Regions from separate parts of the Anoxybacillus sp. B2M1 genome, predicted to be linked through region 3. Evidence: riboswitches for the same ligand, from Rfam matches in the RefSeq annotation. Region 3 holds a riboswitch; each other region holds the start of a gene.
What was found. A riboswitch is a leader RNA that binds a small molecule or an ion and turns the genes downstream of it on or off. The one in region 3 is predicted to bind S-adenosylmethionine.
Positions count from the first base shown of each region.

Region 1: linked by a shared signal. The riboswitch ahead of GFC28_RS07395 (hypothetical protein) and the one ahead of metK (methionine adenosyltransferase) in region 3 are both predicted to bind S-adenosylmethionine.
Region 2: linked by a shared signal. The riboswitch ahead of GFC28_RS08950 (bifunctional homocysteine S-methyltransferase/methylenetetrahydrofolate reductase) and the one ahead of metK (methionine adenosyltransferase) in region 3 are both predicted to bind S-adenosylmethionine.

Region 1 covers NZ_CP015435.1:1,538,564-1,544,042, reverse strand. The annotation lists gene GFC28_RS19585 (RHS repeat domain-containing protein) at 1-467, shown strand, start outside; gene GFC28_RS07415 (RHS repeat-associated core domain-containing protein) at 1,143-1,676, shown strand; gene GFC28_RS07410 (hypothetical protein) at 1,803-2,267, shown strand; gene GFC28_RS07405 (hypothetical protein) at 2,697-2,924, shown strand; gene GFC28_RS18750 (AraC family transcriptional regulator) at 2,964-3,887, shown strand; SAM riboswitch class I at 4,030-4,135, shown strand; gene GFC28_RS07395 (hypothetical protein) at 4,233-4,529, shown strand; gene GFC28_RS19230 (hypothetical protein) at 4,561-4,713, shown strand; gene GFC28_RS07390 (diacylglycerol/lipid kinase family protein) at 4,934-5,479, shown strand, end outside.
Region 2 covers NZ_CP015435.1:1,851,028-1,856,506, reverse strand. The annotation lists gene metH (methionine synthase) at 1-938, opposite strand, end outside; gene GFC28_RS08950 (bifunctional homocysteine S-methyltransferase/methylenetetrahydrofolate reductase) at 931-2,784, opposite strand; SAM riboswitch class I at 2,859-2,962, opposite strand; gene GFC28_RS08945 (YajQ family cyclic di-GMP-binding protein) at 3,191-3,682, opposite strand; gene GFC28_RS08940 (CvfB family protein) at 3,767-4,633, shown strand; gene GFC28_RS08935 (BMP family lipoprotein) at 4,736-5,479, shown strand, end outside.
Region 3 covers NZ_CP015435.1:3,298,072-3,303,550, reverse strand. The annotation lists gene asnB (asparagine synthase (glutamine-hydrolyzing)) at 1-320, opposite strand, end outside; gene metK (methionine adenosyltransferase) at 506-1,714, opposite strand; SAM riboswitch class I at 1,877-1,992, opposite strand; gene pckA (phosphoenolpyruvate carboxykinase (ATP)) at 2,213-3,799, shown strand; gene GFC28_RS16090 (DUF2309 domain-containing protein) at 4,011-5,479, opposite strand, start outside.

The DNA.
Region 1 (5,479 bases), 1.8 Mb from region 3:
GAGACAAAGACAATCCGGTCACTCAAAATGCGTATACGTATGCGGATGACAATCCGGTGATGCTGGTGGATCCGGATGGGAAGTTTGCTATTTCTATTGATAGAATAAAATATGCATTAAAGTACGGCTTAAAAGGTTGGCTTGCTTCATATTTTGATTGGGCGACTGCGGATAAAATTGTGGCTGGGAGTGTAGCAATTGCTGATAAAATTTATAAAATTGCAACAGAGATAGCAAAAGGGTATAAAGCAGGAAAAGCTATAAATACTGTGTTTAGAGAGGCCCTTAATAAAATACTAATTGGAAGAGGGTATAAAAATCAAATTCTTAACATAGTGAAGAAGCAAGCAAGAAAAATAGGGACAAAAGTTGTTTTACGGAGAATCACTACACTTAGTTTTTGGTGGACCGATCTTGCGTTATTTACTGGTTATACTATTGTAAGTTACAATAAATATCGTAAATAATCAATATTGGATCATTTTGAGGTTGAGGGTTATTATCATTATGAGAAGACTCGTTAAATTGCTCATATGTTACTTCGTAGTTTTATGTATTTTCTTTTGGTTATTTTACAACATGGCTCTAACTTCCCAAAAATTTTATGATATTAGTGTTATAGGAAAAATCACATTATTTTTTAAGATTATAATATTCTTATTAATACTCCGTATCATAGATTTTATAGGAAAAAAAAATTATACAGTTTCTAATATACAAAAAAATATTGTATTTATTGTTGCTTGCCTATTATCCGCTTTAGTAATGGGGTACATTACATTGGAATAACCTTATTAGCCTTCTCAATAATTTGGTGCTCGAAAAGTTTTTTATTTTTATACATCGAGATAACCGAATGAAAGGGAGGGCTTTTTTATACAGGAAACGAAGAAACTATTTGATTATCAGTGGCTATGGATAATGCCGTGTATGAAAATATATTTTTGTTAAGGTGTCCCAATAAATATAATGTTTACCGTAAAATGGATGTTAATAAAAATCCTATGTATGAACAGTTAGAAGAGATAAAAATTCGATAACTAACTCTATGCATTTGCGAGCTACTGTGGTGATGTAGTTCGAATTTTTGATGAAGATGGCCTGACTGTCGCAATTATCCCTATGATCCCTAGGGTAAAGCTTTGTCTGTTTCCGAAGACACAGCTGTTGCTGGACAGCTGCTAGGGTATGCAGGATATTATTATGATAGGGAAACGAAGCTGTACTACTTGCAAGCGCGGTATTACGATCCGGAGACGGCGAGGTTTCTTTCGAGAGATCCGTATCCGGGGGATTTGGATAATCCTATCACTCAAAATGGACATACTTATGCGAATAATAACCCGGTGATATATGTTGATCCAGATGGCGAATTACCTTGGGTAGTCAAAGAGATTGCAAAGTTTGCTATAAAGCAGGCTGTTAGAAATCCTAAAAACCTAAGGATAGTTGTAGAAAAAATAAGAAGCTTTACAAGGCAAAAATATATAAAAAAAGCTCTAGACCAGTTAGGCTTAGAAGTACAATCTAATTTAAAAGGAGGATATATTCTTAAAATAATGGCAAATAGGAAGCGTATACTCTCTATTGACTACCATGGTTTAAATATCTTTAAAGGTACTGGAAGTATAAAGGTAAGCACACTAGACATATCCCTATACTGCATATGCATTTAGGAGGAAGCGAGACTCATTATATATTTAAATCGTTTGTACCTGACGAACTAAAGATTAAGCCTTTTGCTAAAAATAATCCTAGATATATATTCATTTCAGAATTTATTTTTTAAGGGGAGATTTTTATTGAAACATATTAAAACATTTTTATTAACACAATTAGATGAGAATCCTTATGTAGAATTTTCAACAGGTATAAATGTTAATAAACTTCCATTTATTGTAGAGGAAATTACCTTTGATGATACGATTTCTTTTGACGATGTCAGTTCTGTTATTCAGGGAAAAAAACTAATAATCCCCTATTTTTCGTTATCATCTTTAAATAAAGAGTTAAAAAAATACAAATGTATTATAAAAAAAAATATGAAAATAGCTGTGATTGAAGATTTTGAGTTCAACTTAGATATATTCTATTTGTTGAATGAAATAGAGTATACTAATGTTTATTTTATTGCTGATTTTTTTGATGAAATGGAGATATTATTACCAAAGGACAGAATGGAGGGAATAACATTTAATTTCAACAAATTGAATCAACTAATTTTTATTCAATTTGAATCAAAAAAGATGATAACATTTAAATATTAATTCGTATCGAAAAAGATGTTCTATAGTTATTTATCAATAGTTAGAGGGATGGAAAAACTAATGGGTGACAGACATTCGTTTGTCACCCATTTCACATTGCAGAAAATCTAGTTCGATACAAAGAGCATTCCTGTTAGAAAGGCTTTTAGGAGCTTGAAAGAAAAAGCATCTTGGTATGATGCAGCGGTTGCCAATTGTCAAGTTGACACTGTTATCAATCAAACCAAAGAGAACTAATCGTACGAAAAATTGAACAACCGCCAAACCGTATGGGCGTTTACGTGGGCGAACAGGAAACCAAATACGGTGACGAACCAAAACGGCGATCCGTTCTACTACGTCACCAACTACCGCGGCGACGTCGTCGGCATTGTCGACGAAAACGGCACGACGGTTGCGAATTACAGCTAGGATCCATGGGGCAAAGTGTTGTCGGTTTCGGAAAATGCGGCAGTGACTGGACAGCCAATAGGATATGCAAGAGGGCATCAAACGGGAGGGATTCCGACAAATGTTGTTGAAGATGTAATGAAGAACGGCACTTCAAGAACAGTCATTAGAAACGGTGCAATTAGAATTATTTACAAACATAATGGTGTTAGAGTTGCCGCTGAAGAACGAGGGAAAATCGTGATAGCTCCCATGCGATACTATTAGCAAAAGAGTAGGGTTCAGCGAATATTAGGAGGCAATGAAATGAGAAGGGATTATTATGAAAGAATTGAAAGAGCCGTCAAGTATATTCATGATCATTATGACGAGCCTATTCATCTTGATACATTAGCCAACGTTTCCCATTTTTCGAAATATCATTTTAATCGTATCTTCACTTCGATTGTTGGAATGACACCGATGTCTTATGTGAAAAAAATTCGTCTGCAAAAGTCGGTGTATTACTTAACTGAAACGACTAAATCTATCTTGGAAATCTCCAATCTCTGTGGTTTTGGCTCCGTTTCAAATTTTAATGCTGCTTTTAAACAACATTTTCACATGGTTCCCAGTGACGTAAGAAAAAAACATCAAAATCGCAATATTTCATTAGATATAAGCAAGAATCAAGAAGAATGGTCTGCTCCGATCCGTTATACTTACGCTAACCATCATTTATTAAGGAGAATATGGAGCATGAATATAACGATTAAAGAGCTTCCTGACTATGAAGTGGCTTTTGTTAGGCATGTGGGTAGTTATTTAGAAACGTATTATGCATGGAATCAATTAAACGAATGGGCAAACCGAAACGGATTGTATCCGCCAGAGCACGATTTTATTGGCATCTCATTGGATGATCCACTTGTTGTAGAAGAATTTGCTTGCCGCTATGATGCGTGTGTGACGCTGCCGACCGGTTTCAAGGGAGATGAAGATCCCGATATTCAATATAAAACAATACCTGGCGGATTATATGCCTTATATCAGTTTTACGATACGATTGATAAATTAGCGATTGCGTATCAAAGTTTATTTGGACAGTGGTTGCCAAATAGTGAGTATGATGCGGATGATAGGCCGTGCCTGGAATTTTGTATGAATAATCCAGAAACAGATCCGGAAGGAAAGTGTAAAGTTCATTTATATGTCCCTATAAAAGAAAGGGGATCATCTAGCGGGGGCTAGGAATAGGACGAATGATCTGGCGACGATGGTCGATCGTAATGAAGAAGTCCTTGTCATTTTGATGTTGTTCATCCTTTTTTTGGAAATTAAAAAATGGTTGTCATTTCCATAAAATAATGGTAGCATAGGAATAACTGAATAAGTCTTATCAAGAGTGAACGAGAGATCGGGCTCAATGACTTCACAGCAACCTGCGCTTGACGCAAGGTGCTCCTACCCGCAAAGCGCTTCGCTTTGAATGATAAGGACGGCTTCAAGCTCTTTTCGCGTCATTCATGGCGGAAAGAGCTTTTTATTTTGGCAGAGCCGTTTGTGACCATCCTTATTGAGAAAGGGGCGAGACTGATGAGCGAAACGATCCGCAGGTACATGGCGTGCCATATGAAAGCTGCTTCATTCGCTTTACATGTTGCCAGCGGTGTAAAACGTCAGCTTCGTCAATGGGATTCTACAGCGATTTTTTACATTGATCACCATACGAACTTTTTTCTATTGTATGGGCAAGCATTTGGAAAACCGTTTCAACTGTTACTTACGTTGGCGGAAGTGGAAGTGTTCAAAGCAGAAGAGCCCTATGCGCTCGATCGTTACATTTGGCGGGAGCTAAGAGAGCAAGGGCTGCCGGTCGGGCAGATTGATTAAAAACGTTAGAAAAGAAAAAGGAGAGGGAGCTATGGAAGTCGAAATAGATGAGCATGCTGGTATTCGAGGAAAAGACATGGAAACGAATGTCAGCGGAATGAGATTGACTCAGCGAAATGGGCGGTTCTTGTCTCCTAAATGGCATGTCGCTATGCTCATTGATCCCTTCGAAACCTTACCTTAGCGAGAGGGAATGAAACAAGAAAAAAGGACGGTTGCCATCGCTTAGAGTACCGTTCATGAGGAAAAACGGTAGGGCCTTTATTTTTTCTTCGGCACGAGCAGCAAATGGCCGGAATTCTCAAATTGGTAAAGTAAAAAGAGAAAAACAAGCGTCCCGATGTAAAGCGGGACCTTGTTTGGGATTTTCATGTTACGATCTTTGATTAGAGGGAACGATCGATATGATCTATTATTTTGTTGTTAATAAAATCTCGGGAAACGGAAAAGGGCTGAAAGTTTGGAAAAAGGTTGAAAAGCTGCTTCAAGAGAAGCAGGTAAATTATCAAGTTCGTTTTACAGAACGTCCAAAACATGCGGTAGAAATAGTGAAGGAGTTTTCTTCTGAAGCATGCAATGCGGTTGTCGCCGTTGGCGGCGATGGCACAATCCATGATGTGGCAAACGGGCTCATTCATTCGAATATACCTTTAGGGATTATTCCGGCAGGGTCAGGAAATGATTTAGCAAGGGCTCTTGATATACCGATGGACTATAAAAGGGCGTTGGAACGTATTTTAAAAGGAAAGAAAAGAAAAATGGACGTTGGAAAAATTGGCGAAGAATACTGCATGACTGTGACGGGAATCGGATTTGACGGCAAAGTGGCGGAGATCAACAATGCCGCTAAATATAAAGATTTATTAAATCTCGTTAGGTTAGGCGATCTTTCCTATGGATTGAGCGTTTTGCATGCTTTATTCCAATATCGTCCCGTCCGCATTCAATTA
Region 2 (5,479 bases), 1.4 Mb from region 3:
GGAATCGTGCGCGGAGCGACATCGCGAACCGCTTCAGCGATAGCGCGAATATGAGACGGCGTTGTGCCACAGCAGCCGCCGACGATATTGAGCCAGCCTTTCTCAGCAAAGCGGCGGATTTTTTTGGCTAACATATCCGGTGTTTCGTGATAATGCCCTTCTTCATCCGGGAGCCCGGCGTTTGGATAACAGCTGACGGCTGTATCGGCTAGTTGAGAAAGAGAACGCAAGTGATCAGTCATAAACTCCGGCCCAGTTGCACAGTTGAGCCCAATGGCAAATGGCTTCATATGGCGGACGGAAATAAAAAACGATTCAATTGTTTGTCCCGCCAGCGTCGTTCCCATCGGTTCAATCGTCCCGGATATCATAAGCGGAACAATTTTTCCTGTCTTTTGAAATGCTTGTGAAATGCCGATAAAACCCGCTTTTACGTTAAGTGTATCTTGACACGTTTCTAAAAGCAGAAGATCGACGCCGCCGATTAATAGGCCGCGCGCTTGCTCTTCATAGGCGGCTACAAGTTGGACAAATGTTGTCCCCCCGGTAACAGAAAGGGTTTTCGTTGTTGGACCCATCGAACCGGCGACAAACCGCGGCCAGCTTGAAGTGGAATGGCGTTCGGCCGCCCGCTTAGCCAGTTTGGCTGCTTCTATATTTAATTCAAGCGCCATATGGCCAAGCCCATATTCGTCTAACACTATGCTGGTAGCACCGAACGTATTGGTTTCAATGATATCGGCTCCCGCTTCAAGATAGGCTTCGTGAATCTGTGCAATGACATGAGGGGAGGTCACCGATAAATATTCATTGCATCCTTCGTATGATTCGCCGCCAAAATCAGCAGCCGTAAGCTCGGCGCTTTGAATCATCGTTCCCATTGCTCCATCCATTACTAAAATTTTCTTTTTCAGCTGATCATACAGTTGGCTAGCCATGATGAAGTACCTTCCTTTCTGAAATCGAACGTTCTTTTTCTTGAATATAGCGAACGAGCTCGACTGTCATTTCATAGCGCAAAAACGGCGTAATTAAATAAATGCCGCGAAATAAATCAAAAGCCGCATCGATGAGCGATTTGGCGATGGCAATTCCTTCTCTTGCCGATTGAATCGGATCATGGGCGCAAGCCGCCATTCGGGAACGAATATCGTCCGATAACGTGATTCCCGGTACTTCGTGATGCAGAAAGTCGGCGTTACGTGCGCTTGTAAGCGGCATAATGCCGATATAAATCGGCGCTTCAAGATGTTTCGTTGCCTCGTATACCTCTTCGATTTTTTGTTCGGAATAGAGCGGCTGCGAAATAAAGTAGTGGGCGCCGCACTGAATCTTTTTCTCAAGCCGCTGCACCGCTTTATCTAAATAACGGACATTCGGATTGAAGGCCGCAGCGATAGAGAAGTTGGTTTTTTGCCCAAGCGGCTGACCGGAGTAGGAAATCCCTTCATTAAATTGGCGAATCAGCTGAATTAAATCAAATGATGACAAATCATACACAGATGTTGCGCCAGGAAATTCGCCGATTTTGGATGGATCTCCGGTGACAGCAAGTACATCCGTAATGCCAAGTGTATGCAGTCCCATTAAATGAGATTGCAGACCAATCAGATTGCGGTCGCGGCATGTAATGTGGATCAGCGGACGGATGCCTAGCTGTTGCTTAATAAGAGTTCCGAGCGCGACATTGCTGATGCGCGGAGTAGCTAAAGAATTATCAGCCAGCGTTAGGGCATCAATATTCGTTTCTTTTAGTGCTTTCGCTCCTTCCAAAAATTTTCCGATGCCCAGCTTTTTCGGCGGATCTAATTCAACAATGACCGACCGCCGTTTTTTTACGATGTCTTCTAAAGGCGGTTCAGATTTTGGCTCTGCTGATGGAATCGAGATGGTTGCTTGCTGCTGTTTTACTTGTTTCGTTTGAATGGGCGTGCGATCAATCAAGGCTTGTGCCATCGCCGCAATATGTTTAGGCGTCGTTCCGCAGCAGCCGCCGATCAAGCGGACGCCTTGTTCGCGAAAGGAGAGAGCCGTTTCCTTAAAATATTCAGCGTTCGTTTCATAAACAAGGCGGCCGTCGCGATAATCCGGAAGGCTAGCATTCGGATAAGCAGAAAGGAATGCTGTGCTAGGAAGCGGCACGGCTTCAAGAGAACGAATCATATGATACGGACCAAGATGGCAGTTTAATCCAACTACATCGGCCCCCAATTGCTCCAATTGGGAAAGCGCATCGCTGAGCGGAGTTCCGTCTTGCAGCACGCCAACATCGTGAAGGGTCACATGGGCGATAATCGGTAATGTTGTTTCTTTCCGGGCGATAGCGAGCACCGTTTGAAGCTCCTCTAAGTCGTAATAGGTTTCAAGCAGAATTCCATCTACTTCTTCGTGCAAAAGCACGTACAACTGCTCCCGAAACGTCCGTTTCACTTCTTCAAGAGTGATGGCGCTTTTCTTGAATGTGCGAAGACCGCCGATGGTTCCAAGAACATAGGCACGGCCTGAGGCCGCTTGTTTCGCTAGCTTTACAGCTGCGCGGTTGATTTCTTTTACATCGTCCTCCAATCCATAGCGTGCTAGCTTCATATAGTTTGCGCCATATGTATTGGTTTGAATGACTTCTGCGCCAGCGTCAAGATAAGCTTCATGAATATGGATAATATCTTCTGGTTTGGAGAGATTCAATTCTTCAAAACATCGGTCAATTCCATGGGAGTATAATAAAGTTCCCATCGCCCCATCGGCGATGATGATTCGTTTCTGCAATTCTTCTAAAAATCCCATGCGTATCACTCCTTCGTCTTCTTAAAAAATAAAAAAAGCCTTCTAAAAATAAGAAGAAGACTTCGGGTTGCTCCTTCTTATCTTCCAAGCATCAAGCCTGTCTGGAATTAGCACCTTGACATACGGTCAGGTTGCTGAGAGTTCACAGGGCCAGTCCCTCCCTCTCTCTTGATAAGAAAAATGGTATGCAATTTTCAATCAATGCGTTATTTATAATTTAAATAATTTTTAGAAAATATTCAACTGCAAATTTTGATTATTTTTTAGATGGAACGGATCAGTGCTCAAAAGGCGACGATCAGGCAAAGTTTGTGGACTTACGCCGGGAAATCTATAGTTCGCATTTTGGTTATAAAAACAGCCTAATTCGGAGGAATTAGGCTGTTAAGACGAAGCGCACAAACCCCTATCGATAGTTGACAAATTGTACATCAATCGGCAAATCAGCTTCACGGATCGCTGTGATCACTTTTTGCAGATCATCTTTGCTTTTGCCGCTGACGCGGATTTGATCTTCTTGAACTTGGCTTTTTACTTTTAAGCCTGTGTTTTTAATAATCGTATTAATTTTTTTCGCATGCTCTTTGTCAATGCCTTGAACAAGGCTGGCACGTTGACGGACCGTTCCTCCTGAGGCTGGTTCTATTTTTCCGTATTGAATATTTTTGATAGAGACCCCGCGCTTAATCAGTTTGCCGATTAATACATCTTTCAATTGCTCAAGTTTGAATTCATCGTCGGAAACGAGGATCAGTTCGTCTTTTTCTAAGGAAATGTCACTTTTGCTTCCCTTGAAATCGTAGCGGTTTTGAATCTCCTTCATGGCGATATGAATGGCGTTAGTAACTTCAGATAAATCTACTTTGGATACGATATCAAATGAGCTTTCTTTCGACATATATTACCTCCAGTAAAATTTGGTCATTTCGTTCTTATTATAGTAAAATGTAGCATGATAAACAATAAAAAGGAAGATGCATCCATGAAACAACTTATACCAGGAGAAATAAGAACATTAACTGTAAAGCGGGAGGTTCCGTTTGGCTGGTTTTTAGCGAGCGGTCAGGAAGAAGTGTTGCTTCATCAAGCGGAGATAGACCGTCCACTTGCAATCGGAGAAGAGGTCCATGTCTTTTTATATCACGACCATCAAGGACGGTTGAGCGCTACAATGAAATCACCCAAAATAACAAAGGATACATATCATTGGGTGGAGGTGGTTGATGTTGTTCCAAAGCTCGGTGTTTTTGTTGACATTGGCATATCAAAAGATGTGCTTGTGTCTAGCGATGATTTGCCTCCGCTTTTGTCACTATGGCCGCAGCGAGGGGATCAGTTATATTGTTCGTTAAAGACAGATCGGAAAGGGCGCTTGTTGGCTAACTTGGCGGATGAGGAAACAATCCGGCAGCTTGCTACGAAAGCTTCGGAGTCCGTCTTTAATCAAAATGTGCGCGGTCGCATATATCGTGTGATCAAAGCTGGAGCGTCTATGATCTCAGATGTGGGTTATATCGGTTTTATCCACGAATCTCAACGCAGGAGAGAACCGCGTCTTGGCGAAGTGGTCGAAGGGCGTGTCATCGCTGTCAAAGAAGACGGTACAATGAATGTGTCGTTGCTGCCGCGCAAGCACGAAAGCATCGACGAAGATGCAGGAATGATTTATCGTTACCTTGAAAGCAGAGGAGGGGCCATGCCCTATCATGATAAAAGCAATGCAGAGGATATTCAAGCGCGCTTTCAAATGAGTAAAGCCGCGTTTAAAAGAGCATTGGGACGGCTTATGAAAGAAGATAGGATTTATCAAGAAAATGGCTGGACTTATATCAAGCATAAGGAAGAATAGAAGCGGGGGTACAATACTCCGCTTTTTTTGTGCAGGGCTAAAAAGATCTCCTATATCGCCGATAAAAATAGTGGATAGATTACAGCATAAGGGGATAAATCGATGAAGCAACTACGTCTTATCATTGTTATGATGGTGGTCGTGTGCCTTTTTTCAGGATGTTCAGCGCAGGAAACGGCCACAACAAAAGAAAGAGTAAAAGTCGGTATTATGTTGTCTGACGTCGGACTTGGAGATCAATCGTTTAGTGATTCTGCTTTCAATGGATTGATGAAAGCGCGCAACGAGCTTGGCATTGTGTTCGATTATCGCGAATTGCAGGATACGAAAACGTATGAGCAAGGGCTAAAAGAATTGGTCGAAGAGGGAAATGATATTGTCATCGGCCTCGGATTCATGGTGCAAGAGGATTTGGAAAAAGTAGCGAAGCAATATCCAAAGCAGCCTTTTATTCTAGTGGATGCTGTGTCCAATTTGAAAAACGTGACTTCGATTACGTTTAAGGAAGATGAAGGAAGCTTTTTAGCCGGAGTAGTCGCGGCGTTAGCGACCAAAACGAATCAGGTTGGCTTTATTGGCGGAGACGATGTACCGCTTATCCACAAATTTGCCGACGGCTTTGAAAAAGGGGTTCATGCCTTAAAGCCTTCAGCTTCTGTGAGCGTGGTGTATGCCGGGGATTTTGGAAATGATCAGCTTGGCGCCAAGCTTGCGGGAGAAATGTTTAAAGGCGGCTGCGACGTCGTATATACGGCCGCTGGATTTACGGGCGTGGGAGCGTTAAAGGAAGCGGAGGCGCAAGGAAAGTATGCCATTGGCGTTGACAGCGACCAATATTTTTATGCG
Region 3 (5,479 bases):
ATAATGACTTCTGTATCGGAGTGGGTCGCAAATGGATATCCTTTTTGCAATAATTCATCACGCAGTTCAATATAGTTGTAAATTTCACCATTAAAAATAATCCAATATTTTTCGTTTTCATACGATAACGGCTGATGACCAGCTTCTAAATCGATAATGCTGAGACGTCTAAAGCCGAAATGAACATGTTCATCAAAAAAATATCCATCATCGTCAGGACCGCGATGAGTAATCATGTCATTCATTTCTTCAAACGTTTTTTTCCATTGTTCATCAAGTGTTTTTGGATGATCATGGACACAACCTATAAAACCGCACATGCCGTTTCACCTACTTCTTTATATTCAACTCGAAAATTATACCACAGATTTGGACATTTGGAACGTTACATTTATTTTAACCATTGATTACAATAAATTAGTCGAACCTTATCAACATTCGTTGCAAATCAAACAGAAAAGAGAAAGAGAGCTACATATTCATGTAACTCTCTTTTGATGCCTTATCACTTCGCCAATGCAAGAGCCTGCTCTTTTAACGCTTCCGCTTTGTCTGTGCGCTCCCATGGAAGATCCACATCCGCGCGGCCAAAGTGACCATAGGCCGCCGTTTGTTTGTAAATCGGACGGCGCAAATCAAGCATTTTAATAATGCCAGCAGGACGAAGATCAAAGTTATTGCGCACCACTTCAATTAAAATGTCTTCAGATACCTTTCCTGTGCCAAATGTATCAATGGCGATGGACACTGGTTTTGCCACGCCGATTGCATAGGCTAGCTGCACTTCGCATTTTTCAGCAAGGCCAGCAGCGACAATATTTTTAGCCACATAACGCGCAGCATAGGCTGCCGAACGGTCAACCTTTGTCGGATCTTTTCCTGAAAACGCACCACCGCCGTGGCGAGCATAGCCTCCATATGTGTCAACAATGATTTTACGGCCTGTTAATCCAGCGTCTCCCTGTGGACCGCCGATCACAAAACGACCTGTTGGATTGATAAAGTATTTTGTATTTTCGTCGATTAATTCCGCTGGAACAACTGGTTGAATCACATGTTCTTTAATATTGCGCACGATTTGCTCCTGCGTAATTTCTGGATGATGCTGTGTCGAAACAACAATCGTGTCGATGCGTACCGGCTTGCCATTTTCATCGTATTCCACTGTTACTTGCGTTTTGCCATCTGGACGCAAATACGGCAAAATATCTTCTTTGCGCACTTCTGAGAGACGGCGAGCTAATTTGTGCGCCAGCGAAATCGGCAGAGGCATAAGCTCTTTTGTTTCATTGCAAGCAAATCCAAACATCAATCCTTGGTCGCCCGCGCCAATCGCTTCGATTTCTTCGTCAGTCATCTGACCTTCACGCGCCTCTAATGCCTGGTCAACACCCATGGCAATATCAGGTGATTGCTCGTCGATCGATGTCAATACTGCGCATGTATCAGCATCAAAGCCAAATTTCGCACGAGTATAACCAATTTCGCGAACCGTATCGCGAACGATTTTCGGAATATCCACATAGGTGGATGTCGTAATTTCTCCGCTCACTAATACAAGACCCGTTGTTACGCTTGTTTCGCATGCTACGCGGGCATTTGGATCTTTTGCTAAAATCGCATCTAAAATCGCGTCGGAAATTTGGTCGCAAATTTTATCAGGATGGCCTTCTGTAACAGATTCAGAAGTGAATAAACGGCGTTTGGCTGACATTCGTTGTTTTCCTCCTCTTATGTTCATGTTTAAGAGACGCCGCCTTTTGCGCCTCTGATCACTGAAAAATTGATACGGCACTCATTCCCCCGCTTATATAAACGAAAAAACCTTTCCTTCGATATCGAGGAAAGGTGATTTGCTTTCATATCGCGCCTTTCACTCTTATCGTTCAAGGGCTATGCCTTGCCACAGGTTAGCACCATTTCACATGTATAATTGTTGTGACGGTTGCTGGGTTTCATTGGGCCTGTCCCTCCACCAACTCGGGATAAGAGTAACCGTTCAATATGTTATCATAGCTTAATCAACAAAAAAAAGTCAACATGATTCGGCAAAATTTTTTCATGTTGCACAGGGTAATTTTCTCCATATGTATTTGCAACAAAATAGACAAAAAATAAACGTGAAAAATTACGTTAAATAGTATGGACTAATTATTTAAATGTGTTATACTAATTTCAGGTTTATAACTTTACAAAAAGGTAGGTTTTGTAGATGAGCATTGTTGATGTTACCAATAAGTTGAATATACTGCTCCAACGGCAAAACATACAGCAAAATTTGTCTGTTTCTCAACTAGTAGAAAAAGTTCTTGAGCGCAAAGAAGGAATGTTGACAGCGACTGGCGCGGTTGCCACTACAACTGGAAAATATACGGGACGTTCACCAAAAGATAAATATATTGTAGCGGAAGCCTTCACAAAAGAAAAAATCGATTGGGGCACAGTTAATCAACCGATTTCCGAAGAAGTCTTTGATCAATTATATCATAAAGTCATCGACTATTTAATGCAAAAAGATGAGATATTCGTATTCAAAGGCTTCGCTGGAGCTGATCCGGCCTATCGCCTGCCTATTCAGGTTATCAATGAATTTGCTTGGCACAATTTATTCGCACATCAGCTTTTTATCCGTCCGACACAGGAAGAGCTGGAAACACACGATGCACAGTTCACAGTCATTTCCGCACCAAACTTCAAAGCGGATCCAGCTGTTGATGGAACAAAATCAGAAACGTTTATTATCATTTCGTTTGAACGCCGCATCGTGCTCATTGGCGGTACTGAATATGCGGGAGAAATTAAAAAATCCATTTTCTCTGTGATGAATTTCCTTCTTCCAGAGCAAAACATTTTACCAATGCACTGCTCGGCAAACGTCGGTCCAGAAGGAGATGTCGCACTATTTTTCGGATTATCAGGAACCGGAAAAACGACGCTTTCTGCCGATCCGAAGCGCCGTTTAATTGGAGACGATGAACATGGCTGGTCCAATAGCGGAGTGTTTAACATTGAGGGCGGCTGCTATGCAAAATGCATCAATCTTTCACGTGAAAAAGAGCCGCAAATCTTTGATGCGATCCGCTTTGGCGCTGTACTGGAAAACGTCGTTCTAGATGAAAACACACGCATTCCTGACTACGACAACGCAACGTTGACCGAAAATACGCGCGCAGCGTATCCGATTCAATCGATCGACAATATTGTTGATCCAAGCGTCGCTGGCCATCCGGCAACTATCGTGTTCTTGACAGCTGACGCATTCGGCGTTTTACCGCCAATCAGCAAGCTTACAAAAGAACAAGCGATGTATCATTTCTTGAGCGGCTATACAAGCAAATTGGCTGGCACAGAACGCGGCATTACGTCACCGCAAGCAACGTTCTCGACTTGCTTTGGAGCTCCGTTCCTACCGCTTCCAGCAACACGTTATGCAGAAATGCTCGGCAAAAAAATCGACGAGCATCAAGTACAAGTGTTTTTAGTGAATACAGGCTGGACCGGTGGGGAATACGGAGTCGGCAGCCGCATGAAACTGCAATATACGCGAGCAATGGTGCAAGCAGCCCTTGAAGGCGAGCTGAACAACGTCGAAACGGTACAAGATCCAATTTTTGGTTTGCAAATTCCGGCGCATGTTCCTGGAGTGCCTGATGAAGTATTGCTTCCAAAAAATACGTGGGCTGATCAAGAAGCATACGAGCAAAAAGCAAAAGATCTTGCCGCAAAATTCCGCGAAAACTTCAAAAAATTTACGAATGTCGATCCAAGCATTGAAAAGCTTGGCGGACCAATTGCTTAATATTTAGGGGGTATCTTCCGTCGTGTAGATCCCCCCTTTTTTTTGTACATGTAGCAACCCTAAAACTAGCATAAACCTCTCCCACCTCCACTTCGTTAAGAGGGAGAAGACTCTCGGTACATGTGTTAAAATTCCTCTTCACCCATTTTGGTCCTGATGATATGGAAAGCCGCTTACCAATAACTTGGACCAAGCGGCTTTTCCATATCTTTTAAAATAGGGAGCGTCCCCACGACACCCATTCCCCGCTATCGGGATCAATCGATGCGAGACGGAGCCAGCCGTTTTTCACTTTTTGAGAAAAAGGCAAGTGCTCGGTGAGCAAACGCTCAATATAGTAACGCGGCGCTTCAATGACAACAAGCAATCGAAGCGGCGAATGAAATAACTCCTGATCCGAAGCGGCTACGGACTGCCAAGGCAGCCCAGTAAGCAAATCGCTGGCGTTGCCTTGCATCACTCCAATCCCGGAAGTGACCGTCTGCGTCGTTTTGCTGCCGCTTCCGTAATAGTGAGGGGCAACGGTCGATGCGTAATATTGCAAATTAATCCATTGTCCTACTGTAGCCGGTCCGCTGATAATGCCCGAGAGAAGCTCACCAGTAGGATCTTGTCGCCAATCGTAGCTGTGTAAAAATACTCTTCCATCGAGATGGCAATGCTTTGTTCGGCTACGGCTGCCAATTACAAACGCGGCATTTCCCGCAAGCCCCCATTCCGGGCGAATTTCACTCCAGTCAACAGCCCGACGCTGTACCTCCGCTACCGCATCATTCGGTCTTTTTCCAATGCATGGCAATTTTGCGCACCGCTCCTCATTTGTTTTCCGGCTTACTTTAGGAAGCACGCTTTCTACTAAGTGGAACGCCTGCTGTGCTGATTCTGATAACACCGGAATGTCAATCCAGCGAAGTTCATCGATCGTTGTCACATGCTCTGCAGCCACAAATACGGTTTCATCTGGAATGACGATACCGCGTTGCGCAAGTCCCTCGCGTACTTCTGGCAAATTGCCAAGAGCGGCAAACACTCGGGCATTAAATGCTCCCGCTGCTCCGCCACATGCGCCGCAATCGAGCGAAGAAGCATACGGATTATTCACTGTTGCGCTTTCATGGCCACATACGATCACCAATGGCGCAAACGATGAAGTCAGTCCTATACTGTGAAGCAGCTGCTGAACGTATTGAATCTTCTCCTCCTTTGAAAATCCGATGGGCAGATCTGATGTTTCTGATCTCTCTTGCCGCTCGAGCACCAGCGCTGTTGACGGCTTTTTCTCCATCGTCTCTTCTAGCTTTCGGAACAAATGACCTGCCTTCTTAGGAGCGGCGCTGCGCATAAGAGTATGCAATCCAAGCCAAGATCCGCTCATTTCGGGCAATAATAAACTCGCTAGCAAATTTTGCTTCACTTTCTTAAATATTTGTCCGGCAAACCGGAACATATTGCGACGGCGTCGATAATCCGTCACGCTTTCCGGTACAGCAGCCACTTCGCAAATCTCCTGCTGCGGTTGGACGATGGCCGGACATGATGGATGAGTATGATGGCTATCCAGTTCGCGCGTCTTGATCGGAATGCCAAAAAATCCAGCACATCCATACGTTTCAAATGGTCCAGCTTCTTCAAGATGACGGCGAAACACTTCTGAACGAACGTCAATGCAAAAAAGAAACT